Regions from separate parts of the Mucilaginibacter daejeonensis genome, predicted to be linked through region 1. Evidence: riboswitches for the same ligand, from Rfam matches in the RefSeq annotation. Region 1 holds a riboswitch; each other region holds the start of a gene.
What was found. A riboswitch is a leader RNA that binds a small molecule or an ion and turns the genes downstream of it on or off. The one in region 1 is predicted to bind S-adenosylmethionine.
Positions count from the first base shown of each region.

Region 2: linked by a shared signal. The riboswitch ahead of LLH06_RS12575 (O-acetylhomoserine aminocarboxypropyltransferase/cysteine synthase family protein) and the one ahead of metH (methionine synthase) in region 1 are both predicted to bind S-adenosylmethionine.
Region 3: linked by a shared signal. The riboswitch ahead of LLH06_RS09545 (cysteine desulfurase family protein) and the one ahead of metH (methionine synthase) in region 1 are both predicted to bind S-adenosylmethionine.

Region 1 is NZ_CP086068.1:291,374-296,747, forward strand. Features, by position in the region: gene LLH06_RS01305 (hydrogen peroxide-inducible genes activator) at 99-1,034, shown strand; gene LLH06_RS01310 (MBL fold metallo-hydrolase) at 1,096-1,731, shown strand; SAM riboswitch class I at 1,841-1,955, shown strand; gene metH (methionine synthase) at 2,106-5,374, shown strand, end outside.
Region 2 is NZ_CP086068.1:2,976,179-2,981,552, forward strand. Features, by position in the region: gene LLH06_RS12565 (PQQ-dependent sugar dehydrogenase) at 1-774, opposite strand, end outside; gene LLH06_RS12570 (redoxin family protein) at 781-2,160, opposite strand; SAM riboswitch class I at 2,470-2,586, shown strand; gene LLH06_RS12575 (O-acetylhomoserine aminocarboxypropyltransferase/cysteine synthase family protein) at 2,854-4,218, shown strand; gene LLH06_RS12580 (homoserine O-acetyltransferase family protein) at 4,301-5,356, shown strand; gene LLH06_RS12585 (homoserine dehydrogenase) at 5,364-5,374, shown strand, end outside.
Region 3 is NZ_CP086068.1:2,274,998-2,280,371, reverse strand. Features, by position in the region: gene LLH06_RS09560 (GH92 family glycosyl hydrolase) at 1-1,468, shown strand, start outside; gene LLH06_RS09555 (DUF2185 domain-containing protein) at 1,490-1,822, opposite strand; gene LLH06_RS09550 (peroxiredoxin) at 1,886-2,521, opposite strand; gene LLH06_RS09545 (cysteine desulfurase family protein) at 2,563-3,696, opposite strand; SAM riboswitch class I at 3,801-3,917, opposite strand; gene LLH06_RS09540 (lipopolysaccharide biosynthesis protein) at 4,059-5,374, opposite strand, start outside.

The DNA of each region.
Region 1 (5,374 bases):
AAGCCCCTCAACAAGGGGCTTTTTTGTGGCCAGAAAATGCTTTATAATCGTTATCGATCAATTGTTATATTTGCCATAGAGATATACTATAGGCCAAAATGACCATTACCCAACTGGAATACATCGTTGCTGTTGATACTTATAAAAGCTTTGTATTAGCTGCCGAAAAGTGTTTTGTGACGCAGCCCACCCTGAGCATGCAGGTTCAAAAGCTGGAAGACATGCTGGGCGTAAAGATATTTGACCGCACGCGTCAGCCCATCGTTCCTACCGAGGTGGGTACCGAGATCATTGCCCAGGCCCGGGTCATGCTGGCCGAAAGCTATAAGATCAAAGAGATCGTGACCGACCGGCAAACCGAACTTTCGGGGGAGTTACGTATCGGGATCATCCCTACCATAGCGCCATACCTGTTACCGCGCATCATCAGCCGTTTTGTAGAGCAGTACCCGCAGGTCAAATTGGTGGTGTGGGAACAAACCACCGAGAACATCATTCAGCAGCTCAAATTAAGCACGATCGATTGCGGCATCTTATCGACACCATTGCACGAAAGCGGCCTGACCGAGATACCGGTATTCTACGAAAATTTTGTGGCTTATGTATCCAAAAGCAGTAAGCTGCACAAGCAAAAGAACATCAGTCCTGAGGATATAGATGTAGAAGAATTATGGGTACTTGACGAAGGTCATTGCATGCGCGAGCAGGTGTTGAACATTTGCCAACGCCGTAAAAGCACTAAGGGCTTTCAGCACTTTGAATACAACACCGGTAGTGTGGATACCCTAAAGCGCATGGTAGACCAAAATAATGGTGCCACCATTTTACCTGAGTTGGCCCTTGACGACCTGAGCGATAAACAGCTCGACCGTATCCGTTACTTCCGCTCGCCCGAGCCGGCACGTGAGGTAAGCATCGTGATCCAGCGTAATTTTTTAAAACGCCGCATGATAGAGGCCCTCAAGACCGAGATCCTGCATTTTATCCCCAAAAGGTTAAAGAGCAAGAAAAAGAAAGAATTGATGGACATTTAACCAGCAAAAGCCGGAAATATCCGGTTTTATAAAGCGATCATAAAAGCTTTACCTTTGGGCCATGGCTACCATCAAAGCATTTTTAAACAATCCGTACCAGGAAAATACTTATCTGTTATATGACGAGACCGGCGAATGTGCCATCATCGATCCGGGTATGTATACCGCTGCCGAGCAGGATGCGGTGGTCAACTTCATTAAGGCCGAAGGCTTAAAGCCGGTACTGCTGCTCAATACTCACTGCCACATCGACCATGTGCTGGGCAATAAGTTCGTATTTGATCAGTATGGGTTAAAGCCGCAGTTCCACAAAGGCGAACTGGTGGTTCTAGAGGCCATGCCGGTATGGTCGCAGCAGTCGGGCCTGAGGTATGAGTTATCGCCCTTGCCTGATACCTATTTGCCCGAGAGCGGTAGCATAAGCTTTGGCAATACCACCTTGGAGCTGATCTTTGCTCCGGGTCATTCACCTGCACACTTGTGCTTTTATGATGTGCAAAATGGTATCGTGATCGGTGGTGATGTGCTTTTCAGAGGCAGCATTGGCCGCACCGACCTCCCGGGCGGCAACCATCAGCAATTACTTACTAACATCCAGCAAAAGCTGTTCATATTGCCCGATGAGCTGGTGGTTTACCCAGGCCACGGTCCCGAGACCACCATTGGCCGCGAGAAAGAGACGAATCCTTTCTTCTAAGATCATATCGCCGATCAGCAACCCAAACACCGTTCGCATCAACGCACAAGGAGGTAAATAAGGCTGCCTGCTCATTTGCAAATCATCGGCGTATTTTGCAAATTTGTACCGCTTATAGAGAAAGACGGAGGGATTGGACCCTGCGAAGTCTTAGCAACCTGTGCTTACAAGGTGCTACATTCTACTTGAGACCGCCAACTGACAGGTTTCAAGACGGATAAGCGAGAGTCAATGAGAACTCCAAACCTCCATGGCCTTTCGATATAAGCTGTTTTAGTATCTGGTATCAAGTATCTCGTATCAAGAGCATGCGATACTTGAAAGCAACAGTAGTACACTGTCTTGATACTTTATACTAACTACTTGTTACTTCAATGGACATTAGAGAACAATTACAGAAACGCATACTGGTGATCGATGGCGCCATGGGTACCATGATACAGCGCTATCAGCTCACCGAAGAGGATTTTAGAGGGGAGCGTTTTAAGGATCACCCGAGCGATCTGAAAGGGAATAACGACCTGCTCAATATCACTCGCCCGGATGTCATCAAGGCCATCCATGCCGAGTATCTGGATGCCGGTGCTGATATCATCGAGACGAATACCTTTAGTACCCAGCGCATATCACTGGCCGACTACCATATGGAGGAGCTGGGCTACGAGCTGAGCTTTGAAGGTGCGCGCCTGGCCCGCGAAGTGGCCGACATCTATACCAAAAAGAACCCGGAAAAACCGCGCTTTGTGGCCGGTGCGGTAGGCCCTACTAACCGTACGTCGTCGCTATCGCCCGATGTGAACGATCCGGGTTACCGTGCCGTTACTTTTGATGACCTGGCCGAAGCTTATTATGAGCAGATCCGCGGCCTGGTGGATGGCGGCTCACACCTGTTGCTCATCGAGACCATTTTTGATACCCTGAACGCCAAAGCAGCATTATTTGCTGCACAACGATATGCCGAAGAAAGCGGCAAGAATCTGCCGATCATGATATCGGGTACCATTACCGATGCGTCGGGTCGTACCCTTTCAGGCCAAACGGTAGAGGCATTCTGGAACTCGATACGTCATGCCAACCTTTTATCGGTGGGGTTGAACTGCGCCTTAGGCGCCCGTGAGATGCGTCCTTATTTGGAGGAACTATCCAACAAAGCTGATGTATATATCTCCGCTTATCCCAACGCAGGATTACCTAACGAATTTGGCGCTTATGATGAGACCCCGCATGAAACTGCCCACCAGGTAGATGATTTTATCAAGGCTGGCATCGTGAACATCGTTGGCGGTTGCTGCGGTACCACGCCCGATCACATCAAGTGCATTGCCGATAAAGCGGCTAAATACCCACCCCGCCAGTTGCCGGAGGTTGAAAGCTACATGCGCCTGAGTGGCTTGGAGGCGATCAATATTACGCCGCTTACCAACTTTGTGAACGTGGGCGAGCGTACCAACATAACCGGGTCGCCCAAATTCTCGAAACTGATACTGGCCGAAAATTATGAGGAAGCACTTACCGTTGCCCGCCAGCAGGTAGAGGGCGGTGCGCAGGTGATCGATATCAATATGGACGAAGGTATGATCGATTCGGAGGCGGTGATGGTCAAGTTCCTGAACCTGGTGGCCTCTGAACCTGATATCGCCAAATTGCCCATCATGGTCGATTCATCTAAATGGACGGTGATCGAGGCCGGGTTAAAATGCTTGCAGGGTAAGGGTATCGTTAACTCTATTTCGCTTAAAGAGGGCGAAGAAAAATTTAAGGAACATGCCCGCAAGATCTTAAGCTACGGTGCTGCCACCGTGGTGATGGCTTTTGACGAACAAGGCCAGGCCGACAATTACGAACGCCGGATCGAGATCTGCAAGCGCTCTTACGATATACTGGTGAACGAGATCGGTTTCCCTCCGCAGGATATCATTTTTGACCCTAACATCCTGACCGTGGCTACCGGTCTGGAAGAACATAACAATTATGCGGTAGACTTTATTGAGGCTACGCGCTGGATCAAACAGAACCTTCCGCATGCCAAGGTGAGCGGTGGGGTAAGTAATATCTCTTTTTCGTTCCGCGGTAATAACGTGGTACGCGAGGCCATGCACTCGGCCTTTTTATACCATGCCATCCAAGCCGGTATGGATATGGGCATCGTGAATGCCGGTATGCTGGAGGTTTATGAGGAGATACCAAAAGACCTACTCGAAAGGGTAGAGGACGTGCTGCTGAACCGCCGTCCCGATGCTACCGAGCGTTTGGTAGAGTTCGCCGAAACGGTGAAAGCCAAGGGTAAAGAGATCGTGAAGGATGAGGCCTGGCGTAACGAGCCGGTGCAAAAGCGCCTGTCGCACGCGTTGGTAAAAGGCATCGTTGAATATATCGATTCTGACGTAGAAGAGGCCCGCCAGCAATATGCGCGCCCGCTCGAGGTGATCGAGGGTCCGCTGATGGACGGCATGAACATCGTGGGCGACCTGTTCGGCGCCGGTAAGATGTTCCTGCCCCAAGTGGTAAAATCGGCCAGGGTAATGAAAAAGGCGGTAGCTTATTTGCTGCCTTACATTGAGGCCGAAAAAGCAAAGAACGCCACACCTGGCGAACGCAGCAATGCCGGTAAAGTGTTGTTGGCCACCGTTAAGGGAGATGTGCACGATATTGGTAAGAACATTGTAGGCGTGGTACTGGCCTGTAACAACTTCGAGATCATTGACCTTGGCGTGATGGTGCCTGCACAACGCATCATTGAAGAAGCGAAGAAACAAAACGTCGATATCATTGGCCTAAGTGGGCTCATCACTCCATCATTAGATGAGATGGTGCATTTTGCCAAGGAGATGGAGCGGGAAGGTTTCACCATGCCGCTGATCGTGGGTGGGGCCACTACCTCGCGCATTCACGCTGCGGTGAAGATCGCCCCTAATTATTCTGGCGCCGCCATACACGTACTGGATGCCTCGCGCAGTGTGACCGTGTGCAGTGCGCTCATGAACAAAGCCACGCGCGACGAATACATCAACGGTATCAAGTCCGAATACGAAAAGGCCCGCGAAGCGCATTTGAACAAGCGGTCTGACAAACGTTTCCTGAGCCTCGAAGAAGCACGCGCGCTACGCTATCAGATCGACCTCAGCACGGTCGCGCCAAAGCCGACCGTCACCGGAACAAAAGTTTTTGAAGCCTTTCCGTTAAAGGAATTGGTGCCTTATATCGACTGGACCCCATTCTTTCATACCTGGGAGCTGCGTGGCAGTTACCCCAAGATATTTGATGACAAGAACGTAGGCGTTGAGGCACGTAAGCTGTTCGATGATGCACAGGAGATGCTGAACAAAGTGATCAGCGAGAACCTGCTGCAGGCCAATGGGGTGATCGGCTTTTGGCCGGCCAACAGCGTGGGCGACGATATTGAACTTTATACCGACGAAAGCCGCACTCAACTGCTTACCCGCATCCACACCTTGCGCCAGCAAGCCGAAAAGGCCAAAGGCGAACCGCACTATGCTTTGGCCGACTTTATAGCGCCTAAAGAAAGTGGTATTGCCGATCATTTCGGCGGCTTTGCCGTGACCACCGGTTTGGGCTGCGATGAATTGGTAGCCCAGTACGAGGCCGACCACGACGATTACAATAGCATCATGGTGAAGGCTAT
Region 2 (5,374 bases), 2.1 Mb from region 1:
GCCGTAGTTGCGACCTTTTTGAATAATGTTCACCTCGTCATCAGTGGTATTGCCATGTTCTGAGCTGTATAAACGGTCGTTAGCGAAAACCAATCCTTGTGGGTTGCGGTGTCCTAAGGTCCAAATCGGGTTGCCGGAGGTCGGGTTATCTGATGGTATGCTACCATCGAGGTTCAAGCGAAGGATCTTGCCCGACAGACTGCCCGCGTTCTGTGCTTGTGAGGCCGAGGTGGCATCGCCGGTGGTGATGAAGAGTTTACGGTCGGGCGATATGGCCAGGCGGCAGCCATTATGATTATTGGCCGCCGGGATGTTATCGAGCAATACCACCGGGCTATTCAATGTACCGCCGCTGTAGGTATAACGGACGATCTTTTCGGTGTAGGTACCGTTCTTATCATAATTGTACGCCACAAATACTTGCGGAGTGGAGCCGAAGTCGGGGTGCAGCACCATGCCCAATAGGCCGCCCTCGCCTTGGGCCTTTACATCAGGAACCGTGACTAAAGGACTCACCTGTCCGTTGGATGGGTCAACCCGGCTGATCTTGCCGCCGCGTTCGGTCATCCATAGCATGTTATCGGGTCCCCAAAGTATCTCCCATGGGAAGGTGAGCCGGTCGGTCAGTACTTTGGCGTCGAGGTCGGCGTTGCCGGCTTGGCTGCCGTTGTCAGACGAGTTCTTGCTGCAGGTGCTCAGTAGCAGCGCACTACTAAGCAGTGCGATCGTCAATACTTTAGGCATCATAATGGTCAATGGATTGGTTATGGTCATAACCAATTACGAAGCTATTTGTTGCATCACGTGCAATCGGCCCTTTTTTAAAAGTTTGTCGATCTTACGCATAGTGACAGCATCTTCCGGTCCAAGATAATTACCCATTTCAACTACCTGACCTTTATCATTGATCAGCAAGTGATAAGGAATGCCTTTGATCCCTAAGCCACGCATAAAGCTCTCACTTTGTTCATCATTGCAAAAATATTGCGAACCGCTAAGCTTCATCTGCTGCAAAGTAGACAACCACGCACCGTGTTTTGAACCTATGCACAGGTAAACGAAGTCAACCTTCTTGCCTTTATACTTTTGAGCCAGTTTTTCAGATGCGAACATCTGTGCTTTGCATGGGCCGCACCAGGTGGCCCATACATCAATATAGATCACTTTTCCAGAGTGTTCCGTTTTTATCGAATCTAAAATGCCTTGCGCAGGCGTATTTTTGATCTGTTCTTTGATGCTGTTGGATAGCTCTTCGGGCGTTGGGGTGTTGTATTTCACCGTTTCATAAAAGCGCAAGAGCGGCTGTTTTATGAACGGCGTTTTGATGTTTTGATCGAACGTCTTGCGGCGTCTATCGAACTCATCAGCGTCATTTTCAACTAGATCATAGTAAAAAGTTAGTCCAATGAGCAATTCGCGCAGTTCCTCATTCTTCACTTCTTTTTTGATCTTAACGAGATATAGTTGTTTTCTTTGTTCGGGCGATAGTCCTTTAATAAGCTTTTTATCCATAGCAGGAGCCAAAAAGGGCAACACGTTATAGGCATCGGCACAAAGCAATTTCTGGTTGAAGAGGTCTTTTATATCCTGCTCAAAACCTGATAAATTTTCAAGTTTCTCTAACGGTGATACTCCAGGTCGATAGGTTTTCGCGACCACTGTATACCATGCATATTTGTAGTAATACTGAGCGTTGATAAAGTTCTTTGTCCAGGCAAGCAATTCTTCATCAGGGTCAAACTTTTCTATAAATTCTTCTCTATTGTTCTGTAGTGCTGTACGCATGTTAAGGCAATAACTGCCTAATGCTGGAAGATCGCCATCTCGCACCTTAATGGTATCCATATCGGTATTGGAGGTGCTGTAATACTCATTAGCGTAGTGGAACAGATCGGCATTCAGTTTTTCGGCATCGCCACTGAATTTGGCGTTACCCATTTCTTTCAGGTCAAGGTCTATATGAATGCTATCGCCTGGGTGGGTGATCATTTTTTTCACGATGGGGGTCAGCGTAATATCCTGTGCAATGAACTGTTCAAATGCTATTTTGAACGTGCCATCGATCTGGATGTGGCCTGTGTAGGTAGTGGGATTGCCGCCAAGGTCGGCCACGGTAAGGGTGAATGCGGTTATGCTGGTATCATGGTCACGGTTGGCCACCGTACCTGTAATTACTGTTCGGTGCCTATTTTTATTTTTTTGCTTACAGGCGCAAAACAAAGTTGTAGCCAACAAAAAGCAGGCTAAACGTGATAGGTTCATGGTTTGGTGGTTTAATTTGATAGCAAGTTAACGCTTTTTGACCATTATATGCAATGTACTACCGAGCACATCATTGTGCTATTACTCTCCTACTTTCCCTCAATTCAAAAAACTTCAGATTTCCCTTGCTTTTTTGTGCTTTTACCTATTACATTTGCACCACAGGTGTATCAAACACCATTGATCAAATACCCCTCGAAAGGTTTTGATTTATAAAGAAGCGGCGAGAGATCAGGCTCCCTGACCCGCTGGCAACCCTCCGATAGGCGGAGAAGGTGCCAATTCCTGTCCCGATCAGGATATTACTGCCGGGGAATATAAGTTAATAGCCATGATACAAGTTAGCTTTACTACCACTGCAAAATTTTCAACTACCCAAACGGGTACGTTCATGACCTGCCTGCTGCAAGGTCAAATTTGCATGTGTTGCTGTTAAAGGCATCAGCACGTTAGCTACCCACTGCTCGTTTTTTATCGGCAATAACGCTACGTGCCCTTGCGCTTAAGGACAATGCTATACCCTTTCCGCACGCCTACCTCCGCTTATAGCAACAGCAACACCAAGTTTAACTTTTAACATCAGGACATATCATGTCAGCAGCACCTTTAAAATTCGAGACCTTACAATTACATGCCGGCCAGGAAGCCGACCCTACCACCGGTTCACGCGCGGTACCGTTATATCAAACCACCTCATACGTGTTCAAGAACGCCGAGCACGGCGCCAACCTTTTCGCACTAAAGGAGTTCGGTAACATCTACTCACGTATCATGAACCCCACGACCGATGTGTTCGAAAAACGCATCGCGGCGTTGGAGGGTGGTGTAGCAGCTTTGGCCACCTCATCGGGTCAGGCGGCACAGTTCCTGGCACTGAATAATATCCTGCAGGCGGGCGACAACTTCGTGACCTCCCCGTTCCTGTATGGCGGCACTTACAATCAGTTCAAAGTAGCGTTCAAACGCTTTGGTATCGAGGCCCGTTTTGCCAAGGATGATCGCCCGGAGAGCTTTGAGCCACTGATCGATGCCAAAACCAAGGCCATTTACCTGGAGACCATCGGCAACCCAGGGTTCAACGTGCCGGATTTCGACCAGATCGCTGCCTTGGCCCGCAAGCATGACCTGCCACTCATCGTGGATAATACCTTTGGCGCAGGTGGTTACCTGTTCCGCCCGTTGGAGCATGGAGCTCACGTGGTGGTGGAAAGCGCCACCAAATGGATAGGCGGCCACGGCACAAGCATTGGCGGCGTGATCGTTGATGGCGGCAATTACAATTGGGGCAACGGCAAGTTCCCGCAATTCACTGAGCCTGCCGAAGGCTATCACGGATTGGTGTTCAATGATGTGTTCGGCATTGGCGGGCCGTTCGGTAATATCCAGTTCATTATCAGGGCACGCGTAGAAGGATTGCGTGACCTCGGCGCCTCACAATCGCCATTCAATTCATTCCTGCTCATTCAAGGCCTCGAGACCTTATCATTACGGGTACAGCGGCATGTTGACAATGCCTTGGAGCTGGCTACCTGGCTCGAGCAACATCCGCAGGTGGCCCGTGTCAATTACCCGGGACTGACCTCTTCGCCATATCATACCCTTGCCAAAAAGTACCTAAAGAATGGCTTTGGCGCGGTGTTGAGCTTTGAGTTGAAAGGCAATAAAGAGAACGCCACCAAATTTATTGACAGCCTGCAACTGGTGAGCCATTTGGCCAACGTGGGCGATGCCAAAACGCTGATCATTCAGCCATCCGCCACTACACACCAGCAACTGAACGATGCCGAGCAATTGGCGGCAGGTGTTACCCCTGCCCTGCTGCGCCTGGCGGTAGGCATCGAGCATATCGACGACATCAAAGCCGACCTGCAACAGGCCTTTGATCAGGTACAGCAACAACACCCCGGCCTTGAGGCCGTGCAACAGATCGCGGATCACATCTCTGTTGAAAGATAGAGGTTCCTTTTATAGTGTTTAAATAGTTTTAACTGAGAAAGAGCGCTCCCCGCTAACCCGGGGACGCTTTTTAACCCAAAAAATGAGTACAAAAGTTTACAGGCACGATAGCCGGTTCGAATTGGAAAGCGGTGACGACTTACCCTGTTTGGAGATAGGCTATCATACCTATGGCCGCTTAAATGCGGCGAAAGATAATGTGGTGTGGGTATGCCATGCCCTCACTGCCAACTCTGACGTGTTGGATTGGTGGAAAGGCCTCATTGGCGAAGGTTACTTTTTTAACCCGGATGAGCATTTCATTATTTGTGCCAACGTGCTGAGTTCACCTTATGGCACCACCAACCCGTTAAGTATCGACCCATCCACCGGGCAACCTTATTACCTGAACTTCCCTACCGTTACCGTACGTGACATGGTGAAGGCTCATCAGCTACTGGCCGATGCCTTGGGTATCGACCGCATCGATGTATTGATAGGTGGCTCATTAGGTGGGCAGCAGGCACTGGAGTGGAGCATCACCCAGCCCGATCGTATCAAACAACTGATACTGATCGCCACTAACGCCAGGCACTCACCATGGGGCATTGCGTTCAATGAGTCGCAACGGTTGGCCTTACAGGCCGATGCTACCTTTAACAACGGCACGCCCGAAGGTGGCAGCGCTGGATTAAAGGCGGCGCGAAGCATGGCCCTGCTATCATACCGTGGCTACAAGGCCTACAACATTACCCAGCACGAGGACGATGACAGTAAGACCGACGACTACCGCGCATCGAGCTATCAAAGCTACCAGGGACAAAAACTGGTGAACCGCTTTAACGCTTACAGCTACTGGTATTTGAGCAAGGCTATGGATTCGCACCATGCCGGCCGTGGCCGTGGTGGTTTAGAAAAAGCGTTGAGCGGCATCAAGGCTCAAACGCTGGTGATCGGCATCAGGTCTGACATTTTGTTCCCGGTAGAGGAGCAACAATACCTTTTCCAGCACATTCCTAATGCGGCCTATTCGGAGTTCGATTCCTTTTACGCGCATGACGGCTTCCTGATCGAGACCGAGAAGCTCACCAAGATCATTGCCTCCTTCATCACTACCGACGTGCGGGGCAAGATCATCGAATTACAAAAGATCGCTTAATATATCAATGAGTAAAAA
Region 3 (5,374 bases), 2.0 Mb from region 1:
GAAGAACGTTTTCAATGAGCAAAATGGGTTCATGCAGGCGCGGGTAAACGGTAGTTGGTATACGCCGTTCTATCCTACTGAGGTCAACAATAATTACACAGAAGGAAATGCCTGGCACTATAGCTTCTTTGTTCCGCAGGATGTAGAAGGACTGATGAACAGCTTAGGTGGCCGCGAAAAGTTCGAGGCTAAGTTGGATGAATTGTTCACCACTACCGATAAGCTGAGTGGCCGTGAACAAGCCGACATTACCGGACTGATCGGTCAATACGCGCATGGCAATGAGCCAAGTCATCACATGGCCTATCTGTACAACTTTACCGCCAACCCCGAGAAAACGCAGATGCGTTTGAACGAAATATTTAGAACTCAATACAGTGCTAAACCGGATGGATTGGCCGGAAATGAAGATTGTGGGCAGATGTCTGCATGGTATGTTATGAGTGCTTTGGGCCTTTACAATATAGCGCCGGGTCAGCAACAATTTATGATCGGCTTGCCGCAATTTGATAAAGCGACTGTAACGCTCGAGAACGGCAAGAAGTTCGTCGTTACCAATTCGGGAGCTTCCGTTGGCTTGAATAACACTTACCTGCAGGGTATGAACCTGGCTAAAAAGCCTTATAATAAGCTATTTATCGACTACAAGGACATTGCAGATGGCGGCGAATTTGATGTGTTCACCGGGCGTTTGCCTAATCAGCTGTTCGTGCAGGACCTGGAACGGCCAACATCAAAGATCAGTGAACAATTGATCGTACCCAACCCGGCGTTTATTACTACTGGTCGGACCTTCAAACAGCAGATCAATGTAGCCATGAACTGTGCAGATCCGCAAGCAAAGATCTATTACACATTGGATGGCAGCATACCCAACGCATCATCTAATGTTTATCTAAGACCGTTGACCTTTACCGGTACGACCACTGTTAGAGCGATAGCGATCAAAGAGGGCAAGACCAGCTTTGTGAACTCAGGAACTTTTACCCTCTTCAATTCCAACTTAAAGATCACGCAACTGAGCAAATACCTGCCTAATTATGCCGCATCGGGTGACGATGCTTTGGTGGATGGCGCAGAAGGCACCGCAAACTGGCGTATGGGCAACTATTGGCAGGGCTTTCAGGGTAAAGATCTTGAAGTGGTTGTAGACATGGGGCAGGTAAAGCCGATCAAACACATCAGCCTGGGTACGCTTCAGGATACCGGTGCCTGGATAGTTTTCCCTAAGCAGGTGGAATATCAGTTATCCGACGATGGCAAGAATTTTAAAACCGTTGCTACTGTGGCCACTAAAGTTGGGATAGAGAGCCTTGCTTCGCAAACACAGACCTTCACAGCTTCTATCAACGGTCGCGCACGTTATATCAAAGTTGTTGCTAAGCAATATGGCCAATTACCAGCATGGCATGAAAGTAAAGGCAACCAGAGCTACATATTCGTTGACGAATTGAAAGTTGATCAATAGTATAGCTTTCGACTTCCAGGTTCATTGCGTGACAATATCGAAGTGGTCGCCCGCACCTGCTCGCTCCAGTTCGACCGGATAAGGTAGATGGAGGTACGGAATGATAGCCGGATCGTAATTAGCTATCGTATTGACATCATACACCATCGTGTTCTCGGCGTTATCGAGATATTCCTGATCCTCAGTGCCGGAGAGGAAACGCCAACCACTATCTATCTCGTTGTCCGGCGTTTCGCGATACATATAATTTACCTTTAAGCCATCAACGGTGATCTTATCAGTAGCCATGCATCCGCCCATGCGAGGAATAAGGTCTTTGATGTCTTCGGCTTTTAAATTAAAATTCTTCGCCATGATCTAAAATTGCAAAAGGCCTCTTGACATACAAGAGGCCTTTTGCTATGAATACCGATGGTGTTATTTGTTCGGCTGCGGCGTTAAACGCAGGTAAGGCTTAACACGAGTATGTCCTTTAGGGAAACGGCTCTCGATCTCTTCGTCCTTAACGGCTGGAGTGATCACCACGTCCTCTCCTTCTTTCCAGTCGGCTGGCGTAGCCACGCTATAGTTGGCGGTCAATTGCAGGGAATCGATCACACGCAGTATCTCCTGAAAATTACGGCCAGTAGATGCAGGGTAGGTAATGATCAGTTTGATGGTCTTGTCGGGCGCGATAATGAATAATGAACGCACGGTAGCGGTCAGTGACGCGTTAGGGTGTATCATATCATACGCTTCGGCTATCTCACGGTTCTCATCGGCAATAATGGGAAAGTTCACTTCCACATCTTGGGTCTCGTTGATATCACTGATCCAGCCATGATGCGATTCTACCGAATCTACGCTTAATGCAGCCACTTTTACGTTACGTTTCTCGAACTCATCTTTCAAAGCGGCTGTGCGGCCAAGCTCCGTGGTACAAACCGGTGTATAATCGGCCGGGTGCGAGAACAATACTCCCCAGCTGTCGCCTAAAAATTCGTAAAAATCTATCTCGCCTTGCGAGGTCTGTGCCTTAAAATTGGGGGCTTTATCGCCTAATCTTAAACTCATGGTCTTTATTGTTTAATAATGATGTAATAGGTTAATATTGGTTATGCTGCTAAGGTTTGATAAATGTTCGACAATATGGTGATCACACTGTCAATTTCGGCAATGGTATTGAATTTACTGAATGAGAAGCGCACGTTGTCTTTATGTGCCGACGTGTTGATGGCCTGCAACACATGTGAAGAAGAACCGGTAGAACAAGCGCTACCGCCTGATACGGAGATGCCCTGCTCGTCCAAACATCGGAGCAGGCTACTATACTCCAATGCAGGCAGTCCAACATTTAATACGGTATACAAGCTCTTATCAGCATGGGCAGAGTTACCATTAAAGCTGACTTCGGGTACCTCATTAAGCAGTCTTTTGATAAAGTGATCTTTCAGCTGCTGTATGTAAGCCTGATGCTCATCTATCTCTGCATAGGCGATCTGTAAGGCAGTAGTAAGCCCTACTATGCCATGTATATTCTCGGTGCCGGCTCTTAGTTTCTTCTCCTGACCTCCCCCATGTATCAATTGTATCAGTGGTGTCCCTTTACGGCAGTATAGAAATCCTACGCCTTTAGGCCCATGAAATTTGTGAGCCGAAGCAGCCAGGAAATGGACCTTAAGTTTTTGCAGGTCGTGGCGGTAGTGCCCTACCGTTTGCACGGTATCTGTATGGAACAGAGCATCGTAACGTTCGCATAGCTGGCCTATATATTCGATATCGTTTAGGTTGCCGATCTCGTTATTGGCATGCATAACTGATACCAAACTCCGGGTGTTACTTGCCAATAGTTGTTCCAGGTGTTGCAGGTCAAGGTTCCCGTGCGCATCATTATCAATAAAGCTTATTTTGATCAAGCCTTTGGTCTGTAAGTCGCGCAGGGTATGCAACACCGCATGATGCTCAAAACGGGTGGTGATCACATGACCGATACCGGCCGCATGCACGGCAGAAAGTATAGCGGTATTATCAGCCTCGGTGCCTCCTGAGGTAAAAATGATCTCTTCGGGCAATGCATTCAATAGACCAGCAATGGTGTTTCGGCATTCCTCAATGGCATGACGCGCGCGCCTACCCTGCTCATGATGCGACGACGGGTTGCCGTAGTGGTCAAGCAGGTACGGGGTCATGGCGTCAAATACTTCTTTATCTAAGGGAGTGGTCGCGGCGTTGTCAAGATAAATTCTCATGGCTTTTGATATTGATGTTAATTGTTTGATCATCTTCATCAACTTATACCAAAAAGAATGCGGGTGTTGCGCAGCGTGATATCACAAGTACGGGTCTACTTGTTGGCTTATCTTTCTCCTTTATGATCAGGAGCAGGAATTAGCACCTTTTACCCAGCATATAGCCGGTATAGGTTGCCAAGACGTCATCGGGCCCTTCCCTCGGTCTTTCTGGATAAGTATAACAAAGAACGTTCGTGAACTGAGACAAATATAGAATAATAATTTATAAAGTCTATAGATTTTGTAGAATTTATTTTAGGTGATCAATCTCACCCTGTCTGACATGATTTCGCGTAAAGAAAAAGTACGGAAAAAACGGGCTATGCTACCTTCTGTTTCTTCTTCCGTATCATGGCCCAGGTGTCTTTAAGAAGCCAGGTGGTCTCGAGCCAGCCGATCTTGTATACATCACGCAGGGTGAACTTTTCATACCGCTGCAGCCAGTTGTAGCTGATCACCATACCAGTGAGCACCGGTAGTATTGTTGCAAAGGCTACGCCGTACACATTGCCAAATATCCATACGCCTAGAAAGTCGCCGATCACGTTGGCAGCCAGCATGAATATAAGCTTCACCGCGTTCACTTGTGGCTGGTTGGTGGCATCCAGGGCCAAAGCCATAAAACGTTCTACCGGGTATAATAAGGCAAAGGTCATGAATACCCGCAATACGTTGGCAGCCTCGGTACTTAGGTATTTTTTATCCACTATCCAGATAGCAATCTCGGCAAAGCATAGCGAGCCCACTACCACTGGCAACAGCAGGAAAGTAAGCAAACCTGAATACTTTTTGAGCAGATATATCACATGGTATTTGTTGTTCTGATTATGAGCAGCAGATAACGGAGGCATAATGGTAGCAGCAAAACTGCGTAGAGGTATCTCCACCAGTTCCATTAAGCGCAGGCCTAGGTTGTATACCGCAACGGCAGCGTCACCCAGCATATACTTAATGATGTACGTATCAGAGTTGCGGAACATGCTGCTTCCTAAGGCTGTCCCTACACTGTACTTTCCAAAATTGAACAACGCATTTACAGTTGGAATGCTTTTCTTAAAAAAGGTATCGATGCGTGACCAGCCAAGCAGAATGGTCATTAAACTGGTAGCACCACCCGCCACAAAGCCACCGTATACCACCGTCATGAGGCTAATGTTATTGGTAAGGATGAGTGTTAGCACAATGGCGATCGACAACCCTGTGCTGACAGACCTGATATACAATAACCTATCAAAACGCGCCTCAGCCTGGGCTACGCAGCTGGCAATGAACGACGGTAAAGTGATGATGAACACCAGACCGAACCAACGGATGAACAGGTCGGTGCCCATGTCAGGTACATGATATGGGATCACCAGATAGACGACGTTCACCAGCACAAATACAAGTGTGATCAATGTGGATAAGAACCACGCAGAACCTGCCACCTCAGCAGCACGTTCTTTAGTTGTTCCGGCGTATGACGTGATAAATGCCGTGGTTATCAATCCAGCCCTAAAGGTATCGATCAAACCAATGGTGGCCTGGAAAAAGAACCATATACCCATCTTATCCATGGGCAAATAGTTGAGCAACACGGCCACCTGTAAAGTATTCAACACAGACATCACCGCATTACCTATCAGGTTAACGATGT